DNA from 3 places in the Vibrio sp. 704 genome. Region 2 is predicted to be linked to each of the others. Evidence: riboswitches for the same ligand, from Rfam matches in the RefSeq annotation. Region 2 holds a riboswitch; each other region holds the start of a gene.
What was found. A riboswitch is a leader RNA that binds a small molecule or an ion and turns the genes downstream of it on or off. The one in region 2 is predicted to bind thiamine pyrophosphate.

Region 1: linked by a shared signal. The riboswitch ahead of thiB (thiamine ABC transporter substrate binding subunit) and the one ahead of thiC (phosphomethylpyrimidine synthase ThiC) in region 2 are both predicted to bind thiamine pyrophosphate.
Region 3: linked by a shared signal. The riboswitch ahead of thiD (bifunctional hydroxymethylpyrimidine kinase/phosphomethylpyrimidine kinase) and the one ahead of thiC (phosphomethylpyrimidine synthase ThiC) in region 2 are both predicted to bind thiamine pyrophosphate.

The regions. Positions count from the first base shown of each region.
Region 1 is NZ_JAWOUH010000006.1:57,311-68,045, forward strand. It holds gene R7R24_RS10895 (TRAP transporter permease) at 1-2,161, shown strand, start outside; gene R7R24_RS10900 (universal stress protein) at 2,207-2,644, shown strand; gene R7R24_RS10905 (alkene reductase) at 2,708-3,784, opposite strand; gene R7R24_RS10910 (LysR family transcriptional regulator) at 3,877-4,824, shown strand; gene thiQ (thiamine ABC transporter ATP-binding protein) at 4,843-5,547, opposite strand; gene thiP (thiamine/thiamine pyrophosphate ABC transporter permease ThiP) at 5,547-7,097, opposite strand; gene thiB (thiamine ABC transporter substrate binding subunit) at 7,175-8,167, opposite strand; TPP riboswitch at 8,240-8,376, opposite strand; gene R7R24_RS10930 (flavin prenyltransferase UbiX) at 8,414-9,052, opposite strand; gene mpl (UDP-N-acetylmuramate:L-alanyl-gamma-D-glutamyl-meso-diaminopimelate ligase) at 9,058-10,416, opposite strand; gene fbp (class 1 fructose-bisphosphatase) at 10,729-10,735, shown strand, end outside.
Region 2 is NZ_JAWOUH010000031.1:26,939-37,673, forward strand. It holds gene R7R24_RS23370 (LysR family transcriptional regulator) at 1-371, shown strand, start outside; gene R7R24_RS23375 (aminopeptidase P family protein) at 575-2,365, shown strand; gene thiH (2-iminoacetate synthase ThiH) at 2,486-3,598, opposite strand; gene R7R24_RS23385 (thiazole synthase) at 3,633-4,400, opposite strand; gene thiS (sulfur carrier protein ThiS) at 4,406-4,660, opposite strand; gene R7R24_RS23395 (HesA/MoeB/ThiF family protein) at 4,699-5,472, opposite strand; gene R7R24_RS23400 (thiamine phosphate synthase) at 5,459-6,874, opposite strand; gene thiC (phosphomethylpyrimidine synthase ThiC) at 6,874-8,814, opposite strand; TPP riboswitch at 8,978-9,076, opposite strand; gene crcB (fluoride efflux transporter CrcB) at 9,137-9,520, opposite strand; gene R7R24_RS23415 (multicopper oxidase family protein) at 9,644-10,735, opposite strand, start outside.
Region 3 is NZ_JAWOUH010000002.1:471,661-482,395, reverse strand. It holds gene R7R24_RS06055 (TldD/PmbA family protein) at 1-1,266, opposite strand, end outside; gene R7R24_RS06050 (TldD/PmbA family protein) at 1,266-2,651, opposite strand; TPP riboswitch at 2,963-3,070, shown strand; gene thiD (bifunctional hydroxymethylpyrimidine kinase/phosphomethylpyrimidine kinase) at 3,168-4,025, shown strand; gene R7R24_RS06040 (ABC transporter ATP-binding protein) at 4,015-4,770, shown strand; partial or broken gene R7R24_RS06035 (ABC transporter permease) at 4,829-5,563, shown strand; gene R7R24_RS06030 (ABC transporter substrate-binding protein) at 5,611-6,561, shown strand; gene tenA (thiaminase II) at 6,616-7,284, shown strand; gene thiM (hydroxyethylthiazole kinase) at 7,297-8,088, shown strand; gene thiE (thiamine phosphate synthase) at 8,150-8,764, shown strand; gene R7R24_RS06010 (phosphatase PAP2 family protein) at 8,975-9,700, shown strand; gene R7R24_RS06005 (trimethylamine-N-oxide reductase 2) at 9,771-10,735, opposite strand, start outside.

The sequences.
Region 1 (10,735 bases), on a different contig from region 2:
AGAAGCAACACGCCGAGCTCTTGGTCCACCATTGATGGTCGTGGCTGCTGTTTTCCTTACTTACACCTTTGCAGGCCCTTACATGCCTGACGTTATCGCACACAAAGGGGCAAGCTTGAACAAGGCCATGTCCCACTTGTGGCTAACAACAGAAGGCGTATTTGGGGTTGCGCTAGGTGTTTCTACCTCTTTTGTCTTCTTGTTTGTATTGTTTGGAGCAATGCTGGAACGCGCTGGTGCTGGTGCTTACTTCATTAAAGTTGCCTTCTCGTTACTTGGCCATATGAAAGGTGGTCCAGCTAAAGCGGCCGTTGTTGCATCAGGTTTATCTGGTCTGGTTTCTGGTTCTTCAATCGCAAACGTAGTAACAACTGGCACCTTTACGATTCCACTGATGAAGCGTGTTGGCTTTCCCGGCACAAAAGCGGGTGCGGTAGAGGTAGCGGCTTCAACCAATGGTCAGTTAACACCGCCAATCATGGGTGCAGCAGCATTTTTGATGGTGGAATACGTCGGTATCTCCTACGTTGAGGTGATTAAAGCTGCCCTACTTCCAGCGCTAATCTCTTATATTGCTTTAATTTACATTGTTCACCTTGAAGCATGTAAAGCAGGCATGACGGGCCTTCCTCGTCGCCACAACCCAACACTAGTACAAAGTCTGCTGTCCTTTACTGGCACAATCTTAGGATTGTGTGTGATCAGCGCATTGGTTTACTACGGAGTGGGTTGGACAAAGGACGTCTTTGGTGATGCCGCGACACCAATTGTTACCGTCGCACTATTAATCGCGTACGTTGGGTTGGTGAAAGTCTCAGCAAATCACGTGCAAGATGGCGCAATTGAGATTGATGCAGAATTAACAGAAGTACCTGATCCTGGTCCAACCGTTAAGTCAGGCTTGCACTACCTACTCCCTATCGTCGTATTGGTTTGGTGTTTGACTGTCGAACGTTTCTCACCTGGCCTTTCGGCATTCTGGGCAACGGTGTTCATGATTTTCATTTTGCTGACTCAACGTCCGTTGATTGCACTGCTGTCAAAGCAAGGTGACATGCTTCAGCAAACCAAAGATGGCTTTGTCGATCTTGCCGAGAGCTTAGTTTCTGGTGCGCGCAATATGATTGGTATCGGCGTTGCAACCGCGGCAGCGGGCACCGTTGTTGGTGTTGTTACACTAACGGGTATCGGCCTAGTGATGACCGACTTCGTCGAGTTTATCTCTGGTGGCAGCATCATTCTTATGCTGCTCTTTACCGCCATCATTAGCTTGGTTCTGGGGATGGGTCTGCCAACAACGGCGAACTACATCGTGGTCTCTACGCTAATGGCGCCGGTTATTGTTACGCTCGGCGCAGCGCATGGCTTAATTATTCCGTTGATAGCGGTGCACTTGTTCGTTTTCTACTTTGGTATTTTGGCCGACGATACCCCACCTGTAGGCCTTGCGGCTTTTGCAGCAGCAGCAATTGCGAAATCAGATCCAATTCGTACCGGTATCCAAGGTTTTACTTACGATATTCGAACCGCTATTTTGCCGTTCATGTTTGTGTTCAATACCCAGCTATTGTTAATGGGGATCGACTCTTGGTGGCATTTGGCACTCACGGTCATCTCATCGATCATTGCAATGCTGATTTTCTCTGCGGCAACTCAAGGGTGGTGGTTCACGCGTAACAAGTGGTGGGAAACAGTCCTATTATTAGTACTGACGTTTTCGTTTTTCCGTCCAGGTTTTTGGTGGGACATGCTGTACCCAGCGAAAGTTCTTTCTCCTGGCGTTGAGGTAGCTCAAATCACGGAAACACTAAATGTAGGAGAATCATTGGAGTTACGTGTTGCCGGTGAAAACCTTGAGGGCGACTACATTGAGAAAACGGTTCGTCTTCCATTCGAAGACAGTGCGACAACAGCAGACGCACGTATTTCATCTATGGGTCTGATGCTGACCGAAAGTGACAACAAAATGATTGTCGATATGGTTGAATTTGGTAGTCCAGCAGAGTCCGCAGGTATCGACTTTGATTGGGAAATCAAGTGGGTTATCCAGGATGCAGACCGTCCGATGAAAGAGTGGGTGTTTGTACCATGCTTAATGATTTTGCTGGTGCTTGCAATGAACCAAAAACGTCGTGCTCGTAAGGAACAATTGAGCGCATAACCGATTTGGCCCCGAGGATAAAGGGGCCTTAATGAGAGACATTGAATGTACAAACAAATTCTTGTTCCGGTTGATCTAAATGACCAAGGCTTTTCAGACCGAGCGGTTGAACTAGCGGTTTGGCAGGCAAAGCAAGCAAATGCTCAAATCCATCTTCTGACGGTACTACCTGGTATTCACATGTCGATGGTTGCCACATACTTTCCGAAAGATGCTGCGGCCAAAATGAAGCAAGACGTGAAGCAGCAACTAAAAACTTTCGCTAATGAGCATATTGCTGAAGATGTGGTTTACCAAGTGCATGTTGCTGAAGGCAAGGCCTACGCGACCATTCTTGATTATGCAGAACGTTTAGGCGCTGATCTCATCATTATGCCAAGTCACAAGCGCTCTAAAATCAATAAAGTAATGCTTGGCTCTGTCGCGAGTAAGGTTGTGGAATATTCTCCAATCAATGTGATGGTCGTAAAACCGCAAGGCTAAGTAAATACAGAAACGAAAAAGGACGCTAACATTAGCGTCCTTTTTATATTAAACAAGTAAGGGTTATGCCATCATTGGGTAATCGGTATAACCTTCTGCTCCACCCAAATAAAAGTGTTCTGGTTTCGCCTCATTAAGAGGTGCATTTTTCTTAAATCGCTCAACTAAATCTGGGTTTGCGATAAAGGGAACGCCAAATGCGACCACATCAACTTTGTTTTCTGCAATTGCTGTTGCCGCTTCTTGTGCACTGTAGCCCACGTTCGCCATTAAGTGACCTTGATAGTTTTCGCGTGCTGGCTTGAGAACATCTGCTTTTTGTACGCCTTTCAGATCCGCACGCATCACGTGCCAATAAGCAAGATCGAAAGAATTAAGTTGCTCTGCTAAGTAACGCACCAAGCCAACTGGATCACTGTCTTTCATGTCATTAAATCCATTTAGCGGAGATGTGCGCAGACCGACTCTTCCAGGTCCCCATACTTCAACGACTTCTTTCACTATCTCAAGTAAAAATCGAGCACGATTTTCAACCGAGCCACCGTATTCATCGGTACGTAAATTTGAACCGTCACGAAGGAAGTTATCAATAAGATAACCATTGGCGCCATGTATCTCGACCCCATCAAAGCCGGCTTTCTTGGCGTTTTCTGCACCTTGTTTAAACGCCGCAACAATGGAAGCTATCTCATCCACTTCGAGTGCTCGTGGTACCGTATATGCTTGCTTACCCGAAGGGGTATGGACTAATTCATCACGAATGGCCAATGCGCTCGCCGCTACAGGTGTTTTTCCTTCATTCAGATCAGGATGACAAGCTCGTCCCGCATGCCAAATTTGCAGTACAATCTTACCGCCTCTCTCATGAACCGCATCCGTTACCTTTTTCCAAGCTGCGATTTGCTCTTCGCTGTAAATGCCCGGCTCTGCCATGAAAGCAGACGTACCTTCCATCACCATGGTGCATTCAGCAATGATAAGTCCGGCACTCGCACGTTGAGCGTAGTATTCAACCATAAGGTCATTAGGAATATGGTCCGCACCAGCACGAGCTCGCGTTAAAGGCGCCATAATGGCACGGTTATCTAATGCTAATTGACCGAGTTCGATAGGAGAAAATAAGTCTACAGAGTTGGACATGTTGTTTACCTCAAATGACAATAACTTGATGGCTAAGGATGAGATGCCAGACTATAATCAGATTAATATTGAAACAATATGGATAATTGAAAGTGATTGTTCGCAATTTAGAAACAATTGACTTTAGAACGCTTTCTATCTTTGTCACAAGCTGTCGACTACTGAGCTTAACCAAGTGCGCGCTGGAGTTAAACCTACCAAAATCTACTGTTAGCAAAGCCATAACCAAACTCGAACAACACTTTGAAGCCAAACTCCTAGAGCGCACAACCCGAAAGTTAGTGATCACCGAAGCTGGCCAAATGGTTTTAGAGCGTGCTGCAAGCTTAGTTGAGGAATTCCACTCAATTGGCCATGACGTTCAGGAGATGGAACAACAGATCCAAGGCCGGCTGCGGATTTCCGCGCCACCAGCGTTGGATGCGTATATGGCGGAGCACATCTTTTTGCCATTTTTAAAACAATGGCCAAAAGTACAAATTGCGTTAGAAGCATCGAACGATTTTGTTGATCTGTTTTCACACGGCTTTGATATGGCAATTCGAGTCGGTCAGATAGTTGATGATCGATTGATCGCAAAAAAATTAGGCTATACCACTCGAGTCCTGGCTGCTAGCCCTGAGTATTTAGCTGAGTTCGGCGTACCTGAAACGCCAGAAGATCTGACAAAACACAACTGTTTGAGGTATCAATATGTTTCAGAAATAGGGCCTTGGACGCTGATCTCACACGATAATACCGTCAATGTTTCAATAACCAGTAACTTCTCAAGTACAACTGTAGAAGCAATATTGAAAGGCGCACTTAAAGGACTAGGCATCGCTAACTTACCTGTGCAGAACATGACGCAAGAGCTAGAAAGTGGCACCTTAGTCAGAGTGTTACCGCAATGGCACACGGTACCAATGCCTATTTATTTAGTCTATCGTCCTGGAGCAAACCGCCCACGGCGTGTACAAGCAATGATTGACCATATCATGAGCTTAAGATCTCAATTTGAATTTGGACCTCGGCATGGTTTGTGTTGCGGAGAAGCATAACCTAGCAACTATCAGGCACTAGCATGCGGCTCGGATAAATGCCGCAAGCTTCTCACTAGCATGCTGTTCACTCAATGCAGACATATCACCCGCGGCTTCCACTTTACCATCTGCCACAAACACAAAGTGGCTGGCAATCGCTTTGGCATCGCTTAAATGGTGCGTGACCATCAATACGGTTATTCCCCGCTCTGCTGCGAGTTTTTTTACCAAGCTCAGCATCTCTTCACGCAACACCGGATCAAGCGCCGAGAACGGCTCATCCAATAGCCACATGGGATGAGGCTGAACAAAACAACGCGCTAAGGCAACACGTTGACGCTGGCCACCAGAAAGATGCTCTGGCAAACGGTCGAGGTACTCTGCAACACCAACTTGCTGCGCGGCTTGTTCAATCTGACGATTTTGGTCCACCGTAAGCTTTAGCCCTGGGTGTAAGCCCAAACCGATGTTGTCACGCACCGATAAGTGAGCAAACAAATTGTGCTCTTGGAACAACATAGAGAACGGACGCAGATAAGGCTCTTTACGCACAATGGACTCACCATCAACACAAATATCACCACGGTCAGGATGGATGAATCCTGCCACCAACGCCAGCAAGGTTGACTTCCCTGCCCCACTTGGTCCCATCAGCGACACAATCTGTCCTTGCTCAATCGTTAAGTCAAAACGAAACAGTTCACGTTGGTAGGTGTACTGCACATCATCCAACACTAACATTACGCTCTCTCCTTCGTTTTCAATACTTTCTCAATCAAGGCAAAACAGCCCACACTCAACAACAATAAGGTCACCGATACCACCGCAGCCGCGTCCATCTGATAGCTGCCAAGCAGCTGGAATAAATACAGAGGTAAAGTGCGGAACTCTTGTCCGCCAAACAACGCAATAGCACTTAAATCGCCAATCGCAAACATAAAGCTGATCGCAAACGCATGTGCAAACGGCTTGCGTAGCGCCTGCCACTCCACCACTTTAAACCGTTGCCAGCCACGCATGCCTAAGCTGGCACATACATACTGATACTGTTGTTCAATGTGCAACATTGGCTGCGCTAGCGTTTTGATCACGTAAGGCAAAGCCATCAAACCGTTCACCAAAATCACGACAAAAAATGCCAAGCTAAAAACATCGGTAAATGCGCGCAGTAGTAAGAATAAACCGGTGCTAATCACCAGACCTGGAGTCACCAAAATAATGGTGCCGATTAACTCTATTTGATCGGCTCGCGTGTTTTTGTACTGCAACCGCCAACGGCGACTGGTCAATAGTATGGACACCCCTGCAGCGACCGCAAGCGCGCTAGCGACACAGGCGACTTTGAGGGAGTTCAATAGCGCAAACCAAAAACGCTCATCGGTTAATACTGTCCAAACTTGTTGGTTGATGCCACTCAGTAACACCATCAATAACGGCGGTATTACCAGTAAAAAGGCACCTATGATCCAAAAGCTATCCCAAGCTTTTGACCACCCATGATCCTTCGTTAAAAATTGCTGTACCGATGTGCTGCCAGCACTGATAGCAACAGGCTTTGTTAACTTCTGCACACCAATAGCAAGCAGTCCACATAACAGCATCTGCCACAACGCTAATAACGCACCAGCTTGTAAATCAAAATCAAACTTAATCGCTTGATAGATGGCTAGCTCAATAGTGGTGGATTTTGGCCCGCCCCCCAACGCCATTACAGTAGCAAAGCTGGTAAAGCACAACATAAACACCAACCCACAAACGTGGGGAAGCTGCTGCATTAAACGCGGCCATTCTACCCAGCGAAACTTATTCCAATGGCTCATCCCAAGATGCGCGCAAAGCTTATGCTGCTCGGCAGGAATAGACTCCAAGGCTTGCAGAAGCAATCGCGCCGCGTAAGGTAAATTAAAGAACACATGGGCGAGTAAAATGCCGTTCAAACCGTAAATAGAGAATGGCAGTTTAGTGTCGAAACTTTGCAACCACTGCGCCAACAAACCACTGTTGCCATAAATCGCTAACAGCCCAAAAACACCAACCAAAACCGGCAAAACCAGTGTCGATGCAAATAGCTTAAGCAGTAATGATTTACCAATAAATTGGCGACGCGAAAGTGCGTGCGCTACTGGAATGGCAAAGCCAACACTGAGCAATGTGGAAAGAAAAGCTTGGTAAAAGCTGAACTTGGTGACATGTTGATAGTACGGGTCGCCCCATACCACAGACACATCAAGTGAAGGGGCTTGAACAATCAAAGCACCTAGGGCAGAAATAACAAAGGTCGCGATGATCATCGCGACCCCTAAACCTATTTTTGGAACAGAATTCAAAGGTAAAACCTATCTCATTCAGATGAGGGTGGAAACGTCAGCTAAAACGTCAATGCGCTTTGCCATTCGCGAATCCAAGACTTACGCATTTTTGCCACTTCATCAGCACTAAAGCTCAACGACTTGCTTGGAACACTCAAAGTTTCAAAACCTTTAGGTAACTCAACGTCAGTGACTGGGTACATCCAGTTACCCGTTGGCATCGCCGATTGGAACTCATCACTTAAAATGAAACTCATAAATTGATCAGCAAGTTCTGAATTTTTTGCCCCTTTCACTTTGGCGGCGACTTCAACTTGCATGTAGTGGCCTTCAGCAAAACTCGCCGTAGCAAACTTCGAATCGTTTTCCGCAATTAAGTGGTACGCAGGTGAAGTGGTGTAAGAAAGCACTAAATCGGACTCACCATTGAGGAACATAGAATACGCCTCAGACCAACCTTTCGTGACCGTTACGGTTTTGCTCGCTAGCTTCTGCCACGCTTGCGTCACATCGTCGCCATAAATAGATTTCATCCATAGCATTAAGCCTTGGCCCGGCGTTGAAGTCCGCGGATCTTGGTAAATCACTTTCAGATCGTCGCGCGTTTCCACCAGCTCTTTCATGCTTTTCGGCGGATTAGCCAGTTTCTCTTTGTTGTACACAAACGCGAAGTAGCCGTAATCGTACGGTACAAACGTCGTGTCACTCCAACCGTTTGGTAACACTGTGTTAGCCGTATCCACATTGTGCTCGGCAAGCAGACCGGTTTTCTTCGCTTCTGCCATCAGATTGTTATCCAAACCTAACACGATGTCGGCTTTGCTATTACCGCCTTCAAGACGAAGACGATTCAGGATCGACACACCATCGTCTAATGCCACGAAGTTAACGTCACAGCCACATTTTGCTTCAAAAGCTTGCTCGATTTTAGGACCCGGCCCCCAATCTGCGGCAAAAGAGTCGTAGGTATAGATGGTTAATGTGTTTTCAGCGGCAAACGCTGAAGTAGAGGTGATTGCAGCTAAGGCAATCAGATTTAGAGTGGTTTTCACTGCTCGCTCTCCATGAGTATTTCAGAGAAATAAGTTGAGCGGCACAGGGTTTGAGGCGGCTATTAAGGATTTCCAATATCCAGACTCAATTCCTACGCCAGCATTATCTGGTTCAGGTAATACGGGTCCCTAGTAAAGCACTTAGGTCTCAGCGCCCAAATGCATTGATTGACTCAATGCAAAATGGGTTTGCTCCCCGATGAGTTGGATGGATTGTAAAGGTATTTGAGTGGTTACACAATCAGCTCACGAGCGCTGGTCATAGCCCCAACGAGGCACCAAACCTTGCTCAATACCTAAGTGGTCGAGAATTCTCGCCACCATAAAATCCACTAAGTCTTCAATGCTCTTTGGCTGATGGTAGAAGCCCGGGGCCGCTGGCATGATGGTGACGCCCATTTGCGATAGCTTGTGCATGTTCTCCAGATGTAGCGTTGAAAATGGCGTTTCACGAACCACGAGCAACAGCTGCCCGCGCTCTTTCATTACTACATCAGCGGCCCGTTCGATCAAGTTGTCCGACATACCGTGTGCTATGGCCGCAACGCTTCCCGCAGAGCATGGGCAAACCACCATTTGCTTGGGTGCAGCAGAACCAGACGCAACCGGCGAGAACCAATCGTCTTTACCGCAAACGGTGATGTTATTTGGATTGCAGTTCAGGTGCTCTACTAATGCTTGCTGTGCTGCTTCTGGGCCACTTGGCAGCTTAAGATTATGCTCGGTTGCCATCACAACACGAGCTGCCGAAGAAATCAGAACGTAGACATGATAATCCGCCGCAACCAAGCATTCTAAAAGACGAAGGCCGTAGGGAGCACCAGAAGCCCCCGTTAATGCCAACGTGATGGCTTTTTTGTGAGAGGGTTGTGTTTTGTTTTGCATATCAATCAGGCTTTTTGTTTTAACTGCTCAAGAAGTTTTCCGTGAATACCACCGAAGCCACCATTACTCATGACTAGAATTTGGTCACCTGCTCGCGCACGTTCGACGATCTTGGCTACAAAGTTATCTATATCCACATCGACAAACGCTGGCTGTTTGCATTGGTCGGCAATGTCTTGCACAGACCACTCGATATTATCTGGCTGGAACAAGAAGACTTCATCTGCACTGTGTAGTGACTCTGCAAGTGTGTTTTTGTGTACGCCACGCTTCATGGTGGCAGAACGCGGCTCTAACACAGCTAGGATGCGTTTTTCACCTACCTTGTTACGCAAACCACCGACAGTAAGTTCAATTGCCGTTGGGTGATGCGCAAAATCATCGTAAACCGTCACACCTTGTTCTTCACCTTTCAGCTCTAAACGGCGCTTGGTATTGATGAAACGCCCTAATGCTTGGCAAGCAAGATCCGGAGTGACTCCAACATGTCGTGCAGCAGCGATTGCCATCAGCGCATTATCCACATTGTGGTCACCCACCAAATTCCATTCGACGGTACCAACCTTCTCGCCTTGCAACGCAACGTCAAATTTTGAGCCATCAAGCACTAATTTGTGCGCTTGCCAGCCACCATTCTCACCAGAGAACTGTTTTTCAGTCCAGCAGCCACGCTCTAATACATCCGCTAACGCCTGATCTTTTCTCGGCGCTAAGATCAATCCATTGCCCGGTACAGTTCGCACTAAATGATGGAATTGGTGCTTGATCGCTTCTAGATCATCGAAGATATCAGCATGATCAAACTCAAGATTGTTCATGATTAAAGTGCGAGGATGGTAATGCACAAACTTAGAACGCTTATCGAAAAAAGCACTGTCATATTCGTCCGCTTCAACGACAAAAAACATACTTTCACCCAAACGAGCAGACACTCCGAAGTTACCGAGTACCCCACCGACTAAGAAACCCGGTTGATAACCACAATCTTCAAGTATCCAAGCAAGCATGCTCGACGTGGTCGTTTTCCCATGTGTACCCGATACCGCCAATACCCAACGATCATGCAGCAAAAACTCGTTGAGCCACTGCGGGCCAGAGGTGTAACGCATGTTAGTGTTGAGCACATGCTCGACACAAGGGTTGCCACGGCTCATCGCATTACCAATCACCACAAGATCTGGTTGAGGGTCGAGTTGAGACGGGTCAAAGCCTTCAATAATTTCAATACCTTGAGACTCAAGCAGTGTGCTCATTGGCGGATAAACGTTGGCATCAGAACCAGTGACTTTATGTCCTAATTGGCGCGCTAGAATCGCTGCGCCGCCCATAAATGTGCCACAGATACCCAAGATATGAATGTGCATAAACTAAACCTTGTAATGCGTTTTTTAATGCTTTCATTATCGCGATTACCGCCTGAAAAGCGAGTGACTTTAGCCTTCTTCTTGCAGTCCCTTTCACAAATATGACAAGGTTGAACACAGACTGTACAACCTCTTGCTTACTGATGAATCCCTCAAACAAGTCTACAAATAAATTGAGATCTCAAACAGTTACTTCATTACCATTAAAAAGATCTGCGACTTAAACTTACATCCAGCGCAATCGTTTAACATCCATAAAGAGATGCTCACTTGCGCACTACCCCCAATGAAATGAAAATGTAAGGATTAACCATGTCAG
Region 2 (10,735 bases):
CTGCGCTAAAACAACCTTGGAATCTGGAAGCCTATCTCGCCCTACGCCATGTACAAGTACGCTGTGATGGCAACGACCGTTGGTTGCTGGATTATCGCCTTGCAGATATTGGCGCCGACCGCGATATTGCCGTCACCGTGCCCGACTTTAACAGTGCCGCAAGTTTATGTTCATACACCGACTTTATCTTTACTGCGCCAAGTCATTTTGTGCAACTTGCGGCCAAACAGCTTGATTTGGTCGTGCTGCCACTACCGTTAGAATTCCCACCTATGGCTTACACTTTATTCTGGCACCGAGATAGAGAAAACGACCCTGCATTAGGCTGGCTACGTACGATGATCACACAAAAAACCGATCACCTTAGATAAAAACACCGCACTCAATTTGCGCTTAGCGGCTAAAATGAGTAGCTTAACTGTCGTAGTCCTTTTTGGCTCATCTATGGCCTAGTTGTACTCCGACTCTATTGAAGTGATTGCGAACCTCAATGGAATCGTAAACTGCATGAAGCAGATGGAAACAGCTCCCACACCTGAGCATGAAGGAGCGGTAATTTGAAGGAATAACACAGATGCACAACGATACCCAAAGCCGCGTGAATGCAATTCGCGAATGGCTAGCACAACATAATATTGATGCCCTACTTGTCCCACATGAAGACGAGTACTTGGGCGAATACGTACCAGCGCACAACGAGCGTTTACATTGGCTAACTGGCTTTACTGGTTCTGCTGGTGCTGCGGTAATCACCAAAGACAAAGCCGCTATCTTTGTTGATGGTCGCTACACAGTACAAGTAACAAAGCAGGTTCCTGCTGATCTATTCGAATACCGTCACTTGATTGAAGAGCCTGCACTAGATTGGATTAAAGACCATCTTGCAAATGACGCGTCTGTGGCAATCGACCCTCGCATGCACAACTCTGCTTGGCTAGACATGGCACAAGCAAAACTTGCAGGTACCCTTGAGCTTAAGATTCTCGATAGCAACCCAATTGATGAACTGTGGCACGACCGCCCTGCTCCTGTGGTTTCTGATGTTCGCCTAATGGCAACAGAAACAGTTGGACAATCAAGTGAAAGCAAACGCCAAGAAATCGCAGAGCTCGTGAAAAAAGCCGGTGCAGACAGCGCAGTGATCACAGCACTTGATTCTATCTGTTGGTTGCTCAACGTTCGTGGTCTAGATGTCTCACGTCTACCAGTTCTTCTTTCTCACGCGATTCTGCACTCAGACTCAAGCGTGGAATACTTCCTAGATCCTGCTCGCCTACCTGCTGAGTTTGACGCTCATGTTGGTGCCGGCGTGACGGTTCATCACCCAGAAGCATTGCAAGCACGACTAGAAAACCTAACTGGCAAGAATGTACTGGTTGACCCTGCGACAAGTAACGCGTGGTTTAAGCTGGTTCTACAAAACGCTGGCGCATCTGTGGTGAGTAAAGCTGATCCATGCCTAATGCCAAAAGCAGCAAAGAACGCTGTTGAAATCGCAGGCATGAAAGCATGTCATATCCGTGATGGCGTAGCGATGAGTAAGTTCCTTTCTTGGTTAGATGCTGAAGTCGTTGCGGGTAACCTGCATGATGAAGCGACGCTGGCAGACAAACTGGAAGCGTTCCGCAGCGAAGACCCGACACTTATGGATCTTAGCTTCGATACTATCTCGGCAGCAGGTGGCAACGCGGCGATGTGTCACTATAATCACGAGAACCAACCTGAACCTGGCAAGCTAGAACTGAACACACTTTACCTAGTGGATTCAGGCGGTCAGTACCTAGATGGCACGACAGACATCACGCGTACCATCGCGATCGGTCAGCCTTCACAAGAGATGATTAAACAATTCACTCTCGCGCTAAAAGGCCACATCGGTGTTGCACGTGCACGTTTCCCGAAAGGCACACGTGGTTACCAAATCGATACGCTAGCTCGTCAGCACCTGTGGGCGGAGGGCTACGATTACGATCACGGTACTGGTCACGGTGTTGGTCACTTCCTAAGTGTTCATGAAGGTCCAGCAAGCATTTCGAAGAAGCAAATCGACGTGCCTCTAACAGAAGGCATGGTGCTGTCCAACGAGCCAGGTTACTACCGTGCGGATGCGTTTGGTATCCGTATCGAGAACCTAGAGCTTGTTGTTGAAACCCCAACTAACGGTGACTTCCCTGTTCTGTCATTCGAGTCGCTAACACGCTGTCCAATCGACAAGCGCAACATCAATGTTGATATGCTAACTCGTCCAGAGCTTGCTTGGTTGAATGATTACCATCAGAAGGTATGGGATGAGATCAGCCCACTTGTTGAGGGTGATGTGAAAGAGTGGCTTCGTCAAGCAACACTACCAGTAGCACACAGCTAGAAGCTAGAAGCTAGAAGCTAGAAGCTAGAAAAAGTAGAGGGTTGATGTTTTGCATCAACCCTCTTTTTTTGCCTATGTTTCACGTGAAACATAACGATGACCAGTGGCTTTATTTATTGCTTAACCGGAATACGCTGAGTGCCAATCTCGCCATACAGGGTCAAAACCTTTGGCTCGAATCATATTTTCCACAGAACCCGCGCTTCGTTCGTCACTGATCTCAAACTGCTCGAGTTCAGCATCATCCATCGCATAACCACCCGGCTGAGTTTTCGATGCAGCAGACATACTAGTGATGCCTAACGGTAATGCATTGTCTCTGAACTTCGGTGATTCACGAGTCGATAATGACAACTCCACTTCTGGATTCAACAAGCGATAAGCGCAAATCAACTGCACAAGCTGTTTATCCGTCATGACTGATTTTGGTTGGAGCGCACCCTCACAAGGACGTAAACGTGGGAAAGAAATTGAGTAACGAGTCTGCCAATACGTGCGCTCAAGATAGTCCAAGTGCGCTGCCACATAAAAACAGTCGGTACGCCACTCTTCCAATCCTATCAAAGCACCAATACCGATCTTATCGATGCCTGCTTTTGCAAGACGATCGGGTGTATCCAATCGGTATTCGAAATCCATCTTATTGCCACGCAGATGGTGCTCGGCGTAAGTCGAAGGATGATACGTTTCTTGATAAACCATCACCGCATCTAAACCCAATGTCTTGAGCTCAGCGTATTCGTCTTGATCAAGTGGCTGCACTTCCATCGCCAAATAGTTAAAACGTTGCTTAATCATCGGCACCATTTCGCGGAAGTATTTCATACCCACTTTAGTTTCGTGCTCGCCAGTCACCAGCAATACGCTATCAAACTTCATGCGCTTGATGGCTTCGACTTCTGCTGCCACTTCGTCCCGATTCAAGGTACGACGCTTGATTCTATTCTCCATTGAGAAGCCGCAATAAGTACAGGCATTGGCGCACAAGTTAGAGAGGTATAATGGAATGTAAAGCGACATGGTATTACCAAAGCGCTTACGAGTTGCCGAATATGACAGTTGTGCCATCTGCTCTAAGTACGCTTCAGCCGCTGGTGAAATTAGCGCTTTAAAGTCTTCCAAATCACGCTTGGGTTTATTCAATGCTCGCTCGACATCTTGTGCCGTTTTCGCGTAGATCGACATTGAAATGTCATCCCAATTCAGCTGCTTAAATTGTTCAACGAAGCTCATGTTTTCCTCGCTTAATAGCTAAACCAATCTAGGACTAAAGCTCATCTAGGAATGACGTCAGTGGACTCGACGCAACCGCATGAGAAACCTTACCGGCAAGTCCAGCTTCATAAGCCATACGCCCCGACTCTACCGCCAACTTAAATGCCTTCGCCATCGCAACAGGATCGCTCGAAGCTGCAATCGCAGTATTGACGAGCACGGCATCCGCGCCCATTTCCATCGCACGTGCGGCATGTGAAGGAGCACCAATACCCGCATCCACAACCACAGGAACATTAGCTTGGTCGATAATGATCTCTAAGAAGTCGTGAGAAACTATCCCTTTGTTAGAACCGATCGGCGCACCTAATGGCATGACCGCTGCACAACCCACTTCTTCCAATCGTTTACATAGAACCGGGTCAGCATGACAGTAAGGAAGGACAATGAAGCCCTCACGAACCAGTTGCTCAGCGGCAGCAAGTGTCTCAATTGGATCGGGCATCAAGTACTTCGGGTCTGGGTGAATTTCCAGTTTTAGCCAGTTTGTACCTAACGCTTCTCTCGCCAATTGTGCTGCAAACACAGCATCTTTAGCATTCTTTGCACCTGAGGTGTTCGGCAATAAGTTCACGCCCGCTTGTACTAACGGCAGCAAAATATCATCTTGTTGGTCGTTCACATCCACACGCTTCAATGCCATGGTCGCAAGTTGAGAACCCGATACTTGAATCGCTTCTGCCATTAATCGGCTGTTGGCAAACTTCCCTGTTCCCGTGAACAGTCTTGATTCGAATTGTTTATCACCAATTTTAAGCATCGACTTTAACCCCCTGCGATCGCTTGAAACAAAGAGATGCTATCTCCCTGTGAAAGAACTGTGCTAGCCCACTCACTGCGCGGCACAACATTGTTATTAATTGCAAAAACACAGCCCATTTCAGGCAGCGCAAATTGACTAATGATTTGCTGTAGATTTGACTCACTGGCAACTTGATGTGACTGGTCATTGATGACAATAGTGATCACATCTAAGTCAGCAGCGGTCATTTGTGTTGTTTGTTGTTCTGATAACGTCATTGCTTCCAACTCTCTTAATTCTGCCCATTACTCGTAAACTAAATCTGAGCACATACTTGGCACTGTTTATCTTTACTTATCGCCATGGTTTGCCATTGCAGCTTCAATCCATCGAACAGGTGTAACTTGGCCGTCTCGACATGAAACTTTCCCGTCGCCAGTTTTTGAATTGCCGCAATCGCTTGGTAGTTGCCAAGTGTGCCCACCACCGGACCGACGACACCGCTCTCACTGCACTTTTGCGTTTGGGGTAATTCGTCAAACGGATACAAACAGCGGTAACAGGCTTTACTCTGCGCTTCTTGTTCACTTGGTGTTTGGTAATCAAAGACAGCGAATTGCCCTTGCCAACCAATTGCTGCCGCCGAGATGAGCGGCGTATTTTGCTCGAAGCAAACTTGGTTAATTAGTTGGCGCGTTGGCATGTTATCGGTGCAGTCGAGCACCACATCCGCTAGCATCACCTCAAGCTGAAGCTGTGCTTTGTCCAATCGCTTATTGAGAGCACGAATTTGAACCATAGAATTAAGGTCAGTCAGTTGCTTTACAGTCGCTTTTGTTTTCGCAACTTGGAGGTCTTGTTCGCGATAAATGATCTGGCGTTGCAGGTTACTGCTATCAACTTCATCGTCGTCGACCACAACCAATTTACCAACACCCGCTGATGCCAAGTACAAACTCGCTGCGCTCCCTAACCCACCACAACCGATGATCAGCACATGCGATTTGCTCAAGCGCTCTTGCCCACTTTCAGCAATTTCAGGCAGAGCGACTTGGCGTTGATAGCGAAGGAACTGCTTATCCGTGAGCATGCTCGCCTCTCTTGTTATGCGCCAATTCACTATTCTGCTCAGTAAACGTTAGTTGTCTTTCTTTCATCAGTTGTGCAAAGAACTCGATGACGGACTGAGGTGATTCTGCCAACGTAATAGCTCGCACAACTGCCAAACTAGAAACACCTGTTTGCCAAACTTGGTCTGCATTAGATTGGTCAATACCACCAATCGCGACCGTCGGAAAGCCAAGCACATGGTCACTAACTGCTTTGTCTTTTGAAGGACGGAAAGTAGCCTCTGTATTTGTATAAGGAATGCTATCAATCAGCTTTTGATACAGAGCCAAGCGCACCAAACCTTGTGGTTTCGATGGCATCTGTTTTGTAGTGGTTGGGAAGATATGCCCTAGCGCGATGTAACTAGGATGAATTTGTACGATGCGCAGTAGCTCATAATAACCATGCGTAGAAAGACCAAGACGAATGCCGGCTTTAGTTAGCTGAGCCAAATTCGATTCTTCTATGTCTTCTTGTCCTAGGTGAACGCCATAAGCGCCATGCTTGATTGCCAACTGCCAATAGTCATTGATGAACACTTGTGCTTGATACTGACGACCTAGCTCAATTGCTCGAATGATCTGTTGTTCTAAATCGGCTCGTTGTGGGTTCTTGATTCGCAGTTGAATAGTGTTGATACCTAGTGGCAATAGACGCTCAATCCAAGCAACATCATCAACGACTGGATAGAGCCCTAGACTTTGCTTAGTTAGAGTTGGAAAGCTAACGCTCTCGCCTTGTGCAGACCAACCAACTTGAATACCTAGTCGGTTATCCTCCAGTACAGGTGTGGGGAAATCATCAAATTGGTCAGCCCACTGAGTAGATCTTCCCTCGTTAAGGTTATCATTCAACAGTGTTTCACGTGAAACATTCGCTTGTTGAGTTAGCATTCCTCGAGCAAGTGTTAACGCATCTTCGATAGGAAAATCGAGTACTGTCAGCGTTACAATCCAAGCAAGGTGATGTTCGGGATCGAACATTACGTTGAATTTGGACTCAATGGAAAGCGCTCTCACTTCGTCGTTGATTGGGTGACGCCAGATATCAAGCTGAAGCACTTTCTCCTTTTCATCGGATACCTGCGTATCAGCAATGCCAATATAAATCGCTTTCGACGGTTGCTTAGCACACGCTTCTACCGATAAAGCAGAGCGGTAATAAAGCACAAATGAACTTTCATGCTCAGAGTCATAACCATCAGTAAGATCTGTCGTTATGCGTGTGTTCTGTTGGTCGCGAACAAGCTGAATAGATTGAGTTGGGCTCAAACCCAACTCAATGTCTTCGATGCTAAAACCCTGTTCTTTCGCCAACAACAAACATTGCTGAACTAAACCTGTCAGTTCAATCAATGATGACGGAATAAGGATTTTGCTCATTAGTCACTTACCTCGGCATGTGCTGCTGGGTGGTATAACTCAGAACCTGTATCTCTAAATTCTTGCGATTTCTGACGCATCCCCTCAAGAGGATCATCCAGCATTTTGATTGAGATAGCTTGGTCCGCAGCAACTTGCTCAGTATCTTTCGCGTATTCTCGTACCTCTTGCGAAATCTTCATAGAGCAGAACTTTGGTCCACACATCGAACAGAAGTGAGCAACTTTTCCAGACTCTTGAGGCAAGGTTTCATCATGGAAAGCACGAGCGGTATCTGGGTCGAGCGACAAGTTAAATTGGTCTTCCCAACGGAACTCGAAGCGAGCTTTAGAAAGCGCGTTATCACGAACTTGTGCACCAGGGTGTCCCTTCGCTAAATCAGCGGCGTGCGCAGCAAGCTTGTAAGTGATCATGCCTACCTTCACGTCTTCTTTGTTTGGTAAGCCAAGATGCTCTTTAGGAGTTACGTAGCAAAGCATTGCACAGCCATACCAACCAATCATGGCAGCGCCGATGCCTGAAGTAATATGGTCGTAACCAGGAGCAACGTCAGTCGTCAGCGGACCAAGGGTATAGAAAGGAGCCTCATGACAGTGCTCTAACTGCTCTTCCATGTTCTCTTTGATCATATGCATTGGAACATGACCAGGGCCTTCAATAATCACCTGTACGTCGTATTCCCACGCAACCTTGGTCAATTCGCCAAGAGTACGAAGCTCTGCAAATTGCGCTTCGTCGTTAGCATCGGCCACCGAGCCAGGACGCAGACCATCACCGAGAGAAAGTGCGACATCATACTTAGCACAGATTTCACAGATCTCTCGGAAGTGGGTATATAAGAAGCTTTCTTGGTGATGCGCTAAACACCATTTCGCGATGATAGAGCCACCACGAGAGACGATGCCAGTAACGCGTTTTGCAGTCATTGGCACATAACGAAGTAGTAAACCGGCATGGATAGTAAAGTAGTCAACGCCCTGCTCTGCTTGCTCAATCAGGGTATCGCGCATCACTTCCCAGTTAAGGTTTTCCGCAACACCATTCACTTTCTCAAGCGCTTGATACATTGGTACGGTACCGATCGGAACCGGACTGTTACGTAGAATCCACTCGCGAGTTTCGTGGATGTTACGTCCAGTAGAGAGATCCATAACGGTATCTCCACCCCAACGTGTCGCCCAAACGAGCTTCTCTACTTCTTCCTCAATCGAAGAAGTGACCGATGAGTTACCGATGTTGGCGTTCACTTTGACCAAAAAGTTACGTCCAATGATCATTGGTTCGGATTCTGGGTGGTTAATATTGGAAGGGATAATAGCGCGACCTTCGGCGACTTCTTTGCGCACGAATTCGGCGGTAATATCTTTTGGTAGGTTCGCTCCGAAGCTTTGACCCGGATGCTGTTGATTCAGCACTTCATCGCGATACTTGGCACGCCCCATGTTTTCACGCAGCGCGATATATTCCATTTCTGGGGTAATAATACCTTTGCGAGCATAGTGCAATTGAGTCACACAATGGCCATCTTTGGCACATCGAATACGTGGTAGATTTCCGTAACGAAGATCGTCTAGCGTTTCATCTTCTAAGCGCTCTTTGGTGTATACCGAGCTTACTTCATCAAGTAGCTCAGTATCGGCACGCTCTTCAATCCACCCTTCTCTCAGCTTAGGTAAGCCGCTATAGAGGTCTATGGTGTGCTCTGGATCTGTGTATACACCCGACGTATCGTAAACGCGTACTGGCTCATTAGGTTCGAATATAGGCGCTTCTTTTGTGCCTCCAATAAGGCTATCAGCGAGTGATATCTCACGCATTGGCACACGAATATCTGGACGTGAGCCTTCTACGTAGACTTTGCTTGAATTGGGGTACGGTTGTACCGAGAGTGTATCAATGAACTGTTTTGCTTCCAGTCTCGCTTGTTTGCGACTCGACATAGCATTTTTCCTTGCTTTGTTATACTAGATAAAAAGTAATTGGATAAAAATGCTTGGCGGATAGATGCGACAAGAGGAGTCAAATTAAGGCTAGTTAAAGCTTACGATATTTGCCTGTAACAACATTCGACTTTTGATAGGTCAACCAGAAAGAACTCCGGTGTGAATATCTTCTCTTGTTCCCTTCGCAGATTCTAATCTGATCAGGTTCAACGGATCCCGAATTAACGGTCTCAGCCTTATGGCACTCCGACAAGTGATGTCAGTATATAAAAACGGCTTGGTGAAACCAAGCCGACCTGTTCAATTTTTAACTACTTTGCTAGCTGCGCATCAATAATTGAAAGCCAATCCACGCCGCTGAAATACTTAACACGACATTCAACAATACGTTCAACCCCATCTTAAAGAAAGCGCCCTGCTGCATAAGCAAAACATTATCCATCGAGAAGGTGGAAAACGTCGTTAGTGCGCCTAAAAAACCCAAGCCAATCACTTGTCGCCAAGGTTCCGTTGCCAAAAGTTCATTATCGAAAGCTGCTATCAATAAGCCCATCATAAATGAGCCAACAACGTTAACGGTTAACGTACCATATGGAAAACCACGCCCCAATAAAATGACACAAAGTTCAGAAATTAAGTAACGAGAACATGCACCAAATGCACCACCCAATGCAATAAAACCCAAAACGGATAGTTGTCCCATAATTCCCCCAGAAAAGTTAATGGCGACATTGTAATCAAATTTACGGCAATAGTGATTATACAATCTTAGAATTCAGCAAAGTATAGCGCTTAAAACTTATCAAGATTTTAAAAGTTACAGGAGTCACTTTACTTCAATGTACCCCATCAAACCCGTCTTCATATGTTCAATTACATGACAATGGTACATCCAACGCCCTGGGTTATCTGCAACAAATGCCGCTTTCGCACTGCCGTTTTTTCCAAGTAAGACCGTATCGGTATGAAACGGTTCGTCGAGTTTTTTTCCATCTAACTCAAGAACCGTAAATGTGTGTCCATGAAGATGAATAGGATGATGATATTGGGTGACGTTCTTTAGGTTGAAGATATAGGTTTTTCCCATCTCCAATGTTGAAAGCGGCGCTGGAATATTATCTTTGCTCATTCCCTCCCAAGCCCGTTTGTTCATCAGCCAGAATTGGGGGATCGCTTTGCCCGATTGATCAGCAGGAGTGATCGCCCCCTCCCACTCAAACACATAATCGATTTGCTCTGCATTTTTCAAATCGAGAGCTGGCACAGGGTTGAGAGGTAATAAAGGCAGTTTCTGGTTGTTCGACAGGTCAGACTCAACAACGTCAAACTCGCACAAAGGGAATGGGAAGCGTCCTTTCATTTGACGCACATAAACACGTTTTCCAGCCTTTGGAGCAATCAATCCGACATCTAACCTCATTCCTGGACCAATTTTATGCTGAGTGAGCTTATAAGGCGTTTTAACAGGGTTACCATCAATAGCAATAACCCAAGCCTCTGCACCTTCAATAGCGATCGGGTAAGTAATGGTGTTATCGACATTAGCAATTCTTAATCGCGTGGTAGCATTCTGCTTCAGCGTATAAACAGGTTCATGCACACCATTGACGCTACTCCACTCTCCGGGAGTCCCCATACGAGCGCTCAAGCGCGGTACCATAAGGTTCTTCCACTGACCTTGTTTGTCTAAATGCCAATGCTTTAGAACTATTTCCTGTTCTTCATCAAATAGAACAGGCTCAGCCTCTTCAACGACAATTAGCCCAACTAAGCCCATACCAAGTTGCTTAACGCTATTCATGTGAGGGTGATACCAAAACGTGCCTGCATCTGGCGGTGTAAATTCATAAACGAATGTTTCACCCGGCATGATAGGCGGCTGGCTTAAGAAAGGTACACCATCCATTTCAATAGGGAT
Region 3 (10,735 bases), on a different contig from region 2:
ATCACCTACTGCCTCAACTTCTTGCAGCATATTGTAGAAGTTACCCGCTACCGTGATCCCACGAACTGGTTGAATGCGCTTACCATCACGGCACAAGAAACCACTCGCGCCAAATGAGAAATCACCACTCACTGCATCCGCACCAGAATGGACACCTTGAAGTTCGACTAACTCTAGGTACTCACCCGCTTTTACTTCTGACGCACTGCTGTTACCCGTCGCAATCACTTTGTGATTCGCTGATACGTCTAGGCTCGATTTTGCACCGCGAGCGGCACTTGCTGTCGAGACTGCGCCCAAGTAACTTGCGGTCTGGCTGTTGTGTAGCAAGGTTTTCAACTCACCATTAGCAATCATGACATTATCTTGAGTAGCGAAGCCTTCACTATCAAAACTCGCGATTGCCATACCATTTGGCATGTAAGCCGTATCAGTAAAGGTAATTAAATCACTCGCAACACGTTGACCAAGCTTGTCACCCAGTGGCGTAATGCCTTTCATCGCGCTTACGCCAGAGAAAGCACTGCCGAAAGCACCGAATAAACTTGCTAGCGCATTGATGTGGAAAATAGCAGGGTAGTTACCTGTCGCAACCGGAGCGCCTTCCAGAAGATCACGAGCAAGGTTGTAGCCACCTTCTATACAGTAAGCTGGATTCAACTCATCAAAACGGCGACCCAGTGACATTCTACCCGCCATTGACTGTTTGCCGTCTTTTTCAAACAAGGTATACGCGTAACAAGTGAACGAGCGCTCGAAGTGTTGACACAATGTGCCTTGAGTATTGGCAATGATCAGTTGTGTTTCGCCATCGCTGTAACCATTGTAAGGTGCGCTAGAAGCGTGAGGCAGAGCCACTACGCCTTGCTCAAGTGCGAGAGACAGTTCGATTTTTTCGTCAACAGAAGTGGTATCTTCTTGCACAATCTCAGCAACATCAGTCGTGATTTGGCTGTTTACGCAGCTGATGGTTTGATGTTCATCTTGCTTGGAAAAGCGAGCACTTTGCAGCGCGTTTGTGAGCATCAAATCTAAACTTGGTTGCTCTAGTGATTCAGAATAACTTGTCGCGACACGAGCATCTTTAATAACTCGAACACCCAGCACTTGACTTGAGCTTACTTTGTACTCATCCAGCTTTCCTTGGTTCGCTTTCAGAGAAAAGCTGCTGTTGCGGTTTACAATGACGTCCGCTTCTGCACCTTGGCGTTTTGCTTCTGATAGGACGTAATCAACCGCATTAAGAAGTTGTTGTTCTTGGCTCATTAGTTACCGCCTCCTACCAGAATGTTATCGACTTTCAGTGTTGGCTGACCGACTGTTGTTGGTACTGAACCACTTACGGAACCACACATGCCCGGCGCAAGTGCCATGTCTTTGCCGACCATGCTGATTTCTTTCAACACTTTTGGACCCGTGCTGATCAGCGTTGCTGTTTTCAGAGGCTTGGTGATTTTGCCATTTTCAATGAGATAAGCTTCACGAACAGCAAAGTTAAACTCACCCGTACCCGGTTGAACCGAGCCACCTCCCATCTTCTTCGCATAGATACCATGCTCGATGCCTGCCAGCATGTCATCAAGTGAATGCTCGCCTTCTTCGATAAAGGTATTACGCATACGCGAGGTTGGTGCGAACTTGTAGTTTTGACGACGACCAGAACCCGTAGGTTCGTAACCTGTCTTCATGCCACCCATTTTATCGACCATAAAGCTGGTTAGCTTACCGTCTTTGATCAATTGGGTGCGCTGAGTCTTCATGCCTTCGTCATCAACATGAATCGAGCCCCATTCGTTGGTCATGGTGCCATCATCGACTGCATTCACCGCGGTGTGAGCAACCATTTCGCCCATCTTGTCGTGGAATACTGAAGCTTTCTTCGCAACCGAAGTGGTTTCTAGCAAGTGACCACACGCTTCATGGAAGATAACGCCGCCAAAGCCGTTACCAATTACCACTGGCATTTCACCCGATGGACAAGCATCAGCGCCAAGTTTTACCAACGCTTGTTGCGCGATAGTTTGACCTAGCTCTTTCGCATCAAGCTGTTCACTGAACTCCCAGCCAGCAAGAGCACCAGGACCTTCCATACCAGAAGACTGCTCATTACCTTTTTGAGCGACAGTATTACCAGCAACTCGGATGTAGTGACGAGTATCGTCAACGTGTAGACCTTCTGAATTGAAGATAGACACTTGCTGTTCGCGCTGAAGCACGCTGCCAATAAACTGGCTGATATGCTCACTCTCAGCACGTGCGGCTTGGTCAACTTTCAATAGAAACGCGATTTTTGAATCTAGGTTAGCATCCTTACTTAGCGGCATGCGGCAACCATGTTGGATTGGGTAGCGGTTCAAATTCAAAGAACCCGCTGACGCGATTTGCTCACGCTTGTCTTTTGCAGCAAGCAGCGAGGTTACGCGCTTTAGTTCGGCTTCATCTGTGCTGTTGGTGTAACCGTAAAGCACCTTATGACCGAAAAAAAGACGAATACCGATACCAAAATCGATACCCGAGTTAACCTTATCCACTTCACCAGATGCGATCTGGACAGTGTTGGTTTGGTGATGTTCAACGAATAGTTCAGCGAAATCAGCCCCCAAAAAGAGAGCATGATCGATCACTGACTTCGCTGTTACAGAATTAAGCATGAAGTCTCCTTGCTCGATGATCGTCTTAGCCTTCCTAATTAACTGTGAAAAAGTTCAACAAAGTTAAATTGGCAACACGTTAAATTTTAACAGTTTTTTAACCTTGTTTTGTGCTAATCCTTGCTTAACGAGACCACGATTATTTATTAAATATTCCAGGTTCTGCTCATTCACCAGAGCGTTGCACTAGTAAATTCCACCCAGCAAACCATTTAGGTGCTTACTTTATCACTCACCTCGCATAATTGAATACTCATTATAATTACGCTCAAAAAACGTATCCCTTCCGCAATGGTCCTGCTATCATCCGAACGAAATAGTCGGGGGGCCACACGACAAGTGTTGGCTGAGATCGAAATTCGAGACCCGTTGAACCTGATTCAGTTAGCACTGACGTAGGGAACTATGCACACTTTGCCTTTCGTCGCCCCTCTTAGGTAAGCGATAGCGATCGAAAAATCGATCTATCTGCAACGGTCAAAGTCAGTTCCTATACGTCTTGTAGTAGGAGCGACCATGACGCAGCAATCACAACCTCATTCACATCACACGCCAGCCTTGCCTACCCCTATCGTATTGACCATCGCGGGCTCAGACAGTGGTGGCGGTGCAGGTATTCAAGCCGACATCAAAGCGATGTCCGCAACCGGCAGTTTTGCTTGCTCGGTAATCACGGCGATTACTTCGCAAAATACCCAAGGCGTTTCTGCGATTTTCCCCATTCCTCTCGACCATGTAGAGAGCCAACTTGATGCAGTATTTACCGACCTCAACATCGTTGCAGTCAAAGTGGGCATGCTGGCAGATTCCAATATCATCAAAGTCGTTGCTGACAAAATTAAACAATACCAGCCAAAACACCTCGTGATTGACCCTGTAATGGTGGCCACTAGCGGCGATCTATTATTGGAACAGTCGGCAATCAGCACTTTAAAAGAAGAATTGATTCCGCTCGCAGACATCATTACCCCTAACCTACCCGAAGGCGCAGCATTGACGGGTAAGCCAATGCCTCAGTCAGAATCTGAAATGAACGATATGATTACCGACCTTCGTGCGCTTGGAGCCAAAGCTATTCTGCTCAAAGGCGGTCACCTTGAAGAAAATGAAAACAGCAACGATCTGCTTATCATGCAAGACAGTGCCGAGTTAATTAGCGCCAAGCGATTTCCAACCAAAAACACCCATGGCACAGGCTGCACGCTGTCTTCTGCCATCGCATCTTATCTTGGACAAGGCAACAATCTGCACAAAGCGGTGCACCTTGGTAAGCAGTACATCAGCCAAGCTATCGCGCACGCTGATGAACTGGATGTCGGTAAAGGTCACGGCCCTGTGAACCACTTTTTTGCGGGTCATACTTATGTTCGCTAACGCGATTGGCATTCAGCTTTCCGATGCTAGCCTGCGATACAAAGATAGCCAAACACCGACTTTAGCAGGAATGAACATGACCATTCCCGTCGGTAAATGGACGGTATTACTCGGACGAAGTGGCTGCGGGAAAACCACAATATTGCGTTACTTAGCTGGCCTACTGGATGACCAAGTTGACTGGCATGGCGAACTCATCACAACCGATGGCGCTGCACTGCATGACCGTATCGCTTACATGGCTCAACAGGATTTATTGCTACCGTGGTTGAATGTGTTAGACAACGTCTGCCTCAGTTCTCGATTTTCTCAAGAGCAAGCACCAGAGCAAAATAGACAACGTGCACTGACTTTACTCAGCCAAGTGGGACTCGCCGATTACGCGGATGCTAAGCCAGCTCAGCTCTCTGGCGGCATGAGACAACGTGTTGCCCTTGCTCGTACTCTGATGCAAGACAAGCCTCTGGTTCTGATGGATGAGCCCTTCTCTGCGCTGGACGCGGTTACTCGCCATAAGTTGCAAACCTTGTCTGCCGAATTATTGAAAGATAAGACGGTTGTTCTGATTACCCACGACCCACAAGAAGCGGTGCGATTAGCTCATCAACTCTATGTATTGCAAGGCTCACCTGCGCAAGCTCAGCACTTGGTTGTTCCGGGTTCTACGCCTCCACGAGTTCTCGATGGAGAATGCGCGGCGCTACAACAAGCGATTTTGGACCAATTGGAGAAAGACTATGAGTGATATGACTCAGTACAACTCCGTTTCGGCACGTATTGGTAAAAAAGAAAGCGTGACACATCCGGCTCTGCGCTTGGTCATCAGCACTGCGGTGATCTTGGGATTGTGGCAGTTGGTCGTGGTGATATTCGATATGCCAAGCTTCATCTTACCTTCACCAATTGAAGTGCTGGATAGATTGGTCACTCGTTACGATGTCCTGCTCAAACATACTTGGGTTACCGCGCAAGAGATTTTACTTGGCTTGGCGCTTGGATTATCAATGGGTTTGCTGTTCGCATTGCAAATGCTGATGTTCGAGCCGCTCAAGCGTTGGTTACTGCCCATTCTGATTGCTAGCCAAGCGATCCCTGTGTTCGCCATCGCGCCAGTGCTCATGCTTTGGCTTGGTTACGGCATTGCATCGAAAGTTGTCATGGCGGCGATCATCATCTTTTTCCCCGTCACGACATGTTGTTATGACGGTTTGCGCAATACACCAACAGGTTACCTCGATCTTGCCAAGACCATGGGCGCGTCGAAATGGCAGCTACTTCGTCATATTCAATTGCCAGCCGCACTACCAACTTTAGCTTCAGGTATTCGTGTTGCCGTCGTTATTGCGCCAATTGGAGCAGTGGTCGGTGAGTGGGTAGGTTCAAGTGAAGGCTTGGGTTATCTGATGCTCCAAGCTAACGCTCGAATGATCATTGATGAGATGTTTGCAGCGCTGTTTATCCTCGCCGTGCTGTCTATCTCACTCTACTTCATCACCGATAAATTATTGAAAAAAGCCATCCCTTGGGAAAGCAAGTAATTGCCGAAAATAACCAAAGGAAATTGGGAAAGAAAAGGAAGAACCCCGTGAATAAAAACAAACTTATGAGCGCTGCTGCTCTACTCGCTTCAGTGGTATCAACCAACGTGCTTGCCTCTGAAAAAGAGATGACACTGATGTTGGATTGGTTCGTCAATCCAAACCATGGTCCTATCGTGATTGCCAAAGAGCGCGGTTACTTCAAAGAACAAGGTTTGAAGGTCAACATTCAAGAGCCTGCAGATCCAAGTACACCACCTAAGTTGGTCGCGGCGGGTAAAGTCGACATGGCGATTTCATACCAACCGAGCCTAACTATCGATGTCGCGGCTGGTTTGCCACTAATCCGCTCTGCGACTTTGATTGCTACGCCACTCAACACGCTGATGGTGTTGGACAACGGTAAGAATGAAAACCTTGGCGACTTAAAAGGCAAGAAGATCGGTATTGCGATCGCAGGCAACGAAGAAGCAGCAATCGGCACCATGCTAGCTCAAGAGAACGTGAAGTTTTCTGACGTACAAATCATCAACGTAGGTTGGGCGCTGTCTTCGTCTCTTGCGTCTGGCAAGGTGGATGCGATTTGGGGCGGTCTACGTAACTTCGAAACCAACCAACTGGCACTAGAAGGTTATAAAGCTAAGGCCTTCTTCCCTGAAGAACACGGCGTGCCAGCGTATGACGAGTTGGTCTTCGTAGCCAATGCAAAAACCTACGACAAAGAAGCCATCAAGGCATTCAATAAAGCACTAGAGCAAGCGACCACTTACATCGTTAACCATCCAAAAGAGTCGTGGAAAGAGTTTGTGGCTTATTCACCAGACACCCTCAACAACGAACTTAACCAACGCGCTTGGAACGACACGCTAACTCGTTTCGCTCTTCGTCCATCTGCAGTAGATCTGAAACGCTACGATGATTATGCCGAATTCATGTATTCACAAAAAATCATCGAAACACTGCCAAAAGCGAAAGATTACGTACCGAGCTTTGACTAATTCTACTGACCTTAGGCTCAAAGCCTAGGGTCTTTTGATAACGAGATACCCATAATGAAATACCAAGATTTGATCGACGCTTGCCGCCAAGATTGGCAAGAATACACTGAGCATGCTTTCGTGCAGCAATTGGCGCAAGGCACTCTTGCTCAGCCTTGTTTTCTGCATTACCTAAAGCAGGATTTTCTTTTCCTAAAACAGTACGCGCGAGCTTACGCATTAGCGATCTACAAAGCGCGTACTTTGGATGACATGCGCCGCGCCCTACCAAGCGTACATGCATTGCTCGATTCTGAAATCGCCCACCACGTGACTTACTGTGAGCAATGGGGACTGACAGAATCCGACTTAGAAAACGAGCCAGAAGATTTCGGCACTGTGGCTTACACCCGTTACGTATTAGATGCTGGCATGACGGGCGATCTTGTTGATCTATACGCGGCACTAGCGCCATGCTCCATCGGTTATGCCGTAATCGGTAAGGTGCTGATTGAAGATGAAAAGACCGTAATCGAAGGCAACCCATATGCAAGTTGGATCAACCTCTACGGTGGTGAGGAATTCCAATCTGGTGTCGCAAAAGGTACAGAACACTTTAACCAGTTATTGGCGGAAATCGACATCAATAGCCAGCGTGGTCAAAACCTGATTCAGGTATTCAAAACTGCAACGCGTATGGAAGTGGCATTCTGGCAACAAGGTCTAAACGCTCAGCAAGATTAATCGGAGAGTCTCATGTTAATTGAACAAATCACCCAAGCATTAACCGCAGTACGCCAGCAAAAGCCATTAGTCGTCAACATCACTAACTACGTGGTGATGAATAACACAGCAAACGCACTATTGGCCATCGGCGCTTCTCCAATCATGGCGCACTCCAAGCAGGAAATGGCAGAGATGATGTCGTTCGCTGGCGCATTGGTTATCAACATCGGTACCCTAGACAGCGTTTGGACACCGCGTATGAGCTATGCCGTAGAGCAAGCCAATACCAATGGCAAAATCGTTGTACTCGACCCCGTCGGTTGTGGAGCAAGCTCACTGCGTACCGAGACATCACGTGAGATCGCACGCCTTGCAGACAAGTTGATCATTCGTGGTAACGCCTCAGAAATCATCGCTCTCGCTGGCGAGCAAGCACAAAGCAAAGGCGTCGATGCACTAGACAGCAGCGACGCAGCACTTGGCGCAGCGAACTTCTTAGTTTCAGAGTATGGTGCAAGTGTGGTGATTTCTGGCGAGACTGATTACATCATCACGAAAGAGCAAACTGTGCAGCTAAACAACGGTCACGAGATGATGCCATACGTAACCGGAATGGGCTGCACACTAACGGCACTGACGGGTGCTTTCGCTGCTGTTGGTGATCACTCCGGACTTGCTGCCGCGGCGGTACTGGGCGTTGTGGGTGAAATTGCGGCTGAGCAAGCGCGAGGGCCAGGCAGTCTGCAAATGAACCTGTTGGATGAGCTTTACCAACTGGATGAAGAAACACTGGCAAAACGCCTAAAACTCCAAGTGAGTTAAGCTTTCTCTAACAAATACCGGCCTCTCACTCCCTGTAGATGAGAGGCCCAAAGGAAACAAAATGAACGCCTATCGTTTATATTTGGTCACCGATGACCAACAAGATTTAGCCACACTAAAGCGTGTTGTGAGAAAAGCCGTGGAAGGTGGCGTGACCATGGTACAAGTCCGCGAAAAACACGGCGATGTGCGTGCGTTTATCGAACGTGCTCAAGCCGTGAAAGACATCCTTAAAGATACCAATGTGCCTTTGATCATCAATGACCGCGTTGATGTTGCACTGGCAGTTGATGCCGATGGGGTTCACCTCGGGCAATCAGACATGCCCGCAACTATCGCTCGTGAGTTGATTGGACCAAACAAAATCCTCGGCTTATCCATCGAAAATGAAGAGCAGCTTGCAGAAGCGGACTCTCTTCCGATTGATTACATCGGCTTGAGCGCAATCTTCGCGACGCCGACCAAAACCAACACCAAGAAGTTCTGGGGTATTGATGGCTTGAAGATGGCGTTAGAGACGACTTCACTGCCGATTGTTGCCATTGGCGGCATTAACGAAAGTAACATTCCGCAACTCAGCGCCACTGGTGTTCATGGCTTAGCTTTGGTTTCAGCGATTTGCCACGCAGAAGATCCAAAAGCCGCATCGGAATATTTATTAGGGTTGATGAGCTAACCTTGCTCACGCCTGAACAAAGCGCTTATGGATGAGCGCGTTTGCCTTTCAGTACTTTCAACAACCTCTCCTTTCACAACGAAGAGCTGCAATGTCACTTTCACGCTCGAATTGACAGAGCGTTGATAAGTTTTTCACGCCAGATAACGTAAGATAAGCCCCTTATTTTCACGTGGTTGAATAACCCTCAATAAAAACAAAACGCTCTCAATGAAAACCAAAAAATATGGATTGATGATGCTCGCCTTGTTTGTTCTTGGCATCATCCCAATGTCGCTGTTTGGCTCTTATCACAATCTCACTTCACAGGTGCCGGAAAGTCTGGGTATTACTTTTACTTTGCTCACAGATTCTGCTGGTAGCAAAGGCTTTTTAATTACGTTAACACTGCTACTGCTTTCTTTATTTCGCTTTAAACCAAGTCGCATTGAGTGGATACAAAAACTCTCAATGTTAGGGTTGTTACTGGTGATTGGTTTTGCCAGCAAAACGGGGCTAAAACTGATGACAGAAAGCCCGCGTCCCTACACGGAATTGCTCGCAGCAGAACAATTGATTGAGCACCCAGACGCGTTTTATCAGTTGGATACAAAGCAGCAAGCCAACGTAATTAACCAGATTTCTGAACACGTTAGTGATTGGCGAACGCGCCATTGGCAAGGCGAGAAAGACTATTCTTTCCCATCCGGCCATACGATTTTCGTTTCGATTTGTTTGGCTTTCTTTGGCGGGTTGTTCTTACAGAACAAGAGCTATATCTCTGCACTGTCATTATGGATGTGGGGAATGAGCGTCGCATATAGCCGCTTATGGCTGGGGATGCATCGCCCTGAAGATTTAATAGGCTCAGTCTTGTTTGTCGCGATTGTATTTACTTTACTCCCGACATTTCAAATTAAGAAACAGATGCCATTTGTTTCTCTCGCTTCGCGCTAATGTGAACGATTACTAGATAAAAAAGAAGCCAGCGATTCGCTGGCTTCTTGCTTTAAAACGCTACTTTTTTCTAACCATTTCTTGGTGGTTCAAACGCTGTTAGTTCTAATTCTGGGCCAGTGTATTTTTCAATACGAACCAGCGCCGAGTTCGCCGCACAGCCGTTTGCAAGTCGAGAGGTCGGAATATCCAACGTTAACACGTTACAACCGCCGTTCTTACAAATGCCGGTTTTCGGATCCAGATCCGGCCAGCCGCCTTCATGAATACACACTGAACCTTGCTTGATTCGGTCAGTCACTTCTGCACCAACCAATACTTGGCCACGGTTGTTAAACGCACGAACTAAATCGCCCGTTTTAATACCACGCGCTTTCGCATCTTCAGGGTGAATCCAAATAGGTTCACGGTTTGCAATTGCGTACTCTTCGCGAATCTTCGCGTAGTTAAACTGGCTGTGTAGACGATGCGCTGCGTGCGCGGTCATTAGCTGCAACTCGCCGTCTTTTGCATTGCCAGTGTACTCGGTTGGTGCCATCCACGTTGGGTGTGGAGGACAGTCTTCCAACTGATAACCTTCAATGGTTTTCGAGAAGATTTCGATCTTACCACTTGGTGTACCGAGTGGATTCATGATCGGGTCTTCACGGAAATCTGCGTAACGAACAAACTGTGCGTTCTTCTCGTTCCACTTCATCTCGATCAGTTGGTTATCTTCCCAGAACTTGCTGAAGTTCGGCATTGCTACGCGAGAGCCACGGCCACCTTGTTGCGCCGCCTTGTAGAAGCCGTACAGCCATTCCATTTCGGTTTTACCTTCAGTGTATACGTCACGGCCACCCGGAGCTAGCATCTCTGCCATGTCCGCGAATACATCGAAGTCATTACGCGCTTCACCTTGCGGCTCAACCACTTGCTTCATTGGCACCAAGTGTTGGTTACTGTAGTCACCCGTCATCGTTAAGTCGTTACGCTCGAACGATGTGGTGATTGGCAGAACAATGTCCGCGTGCTTCGCAGCCGCCGTCCAGTAAG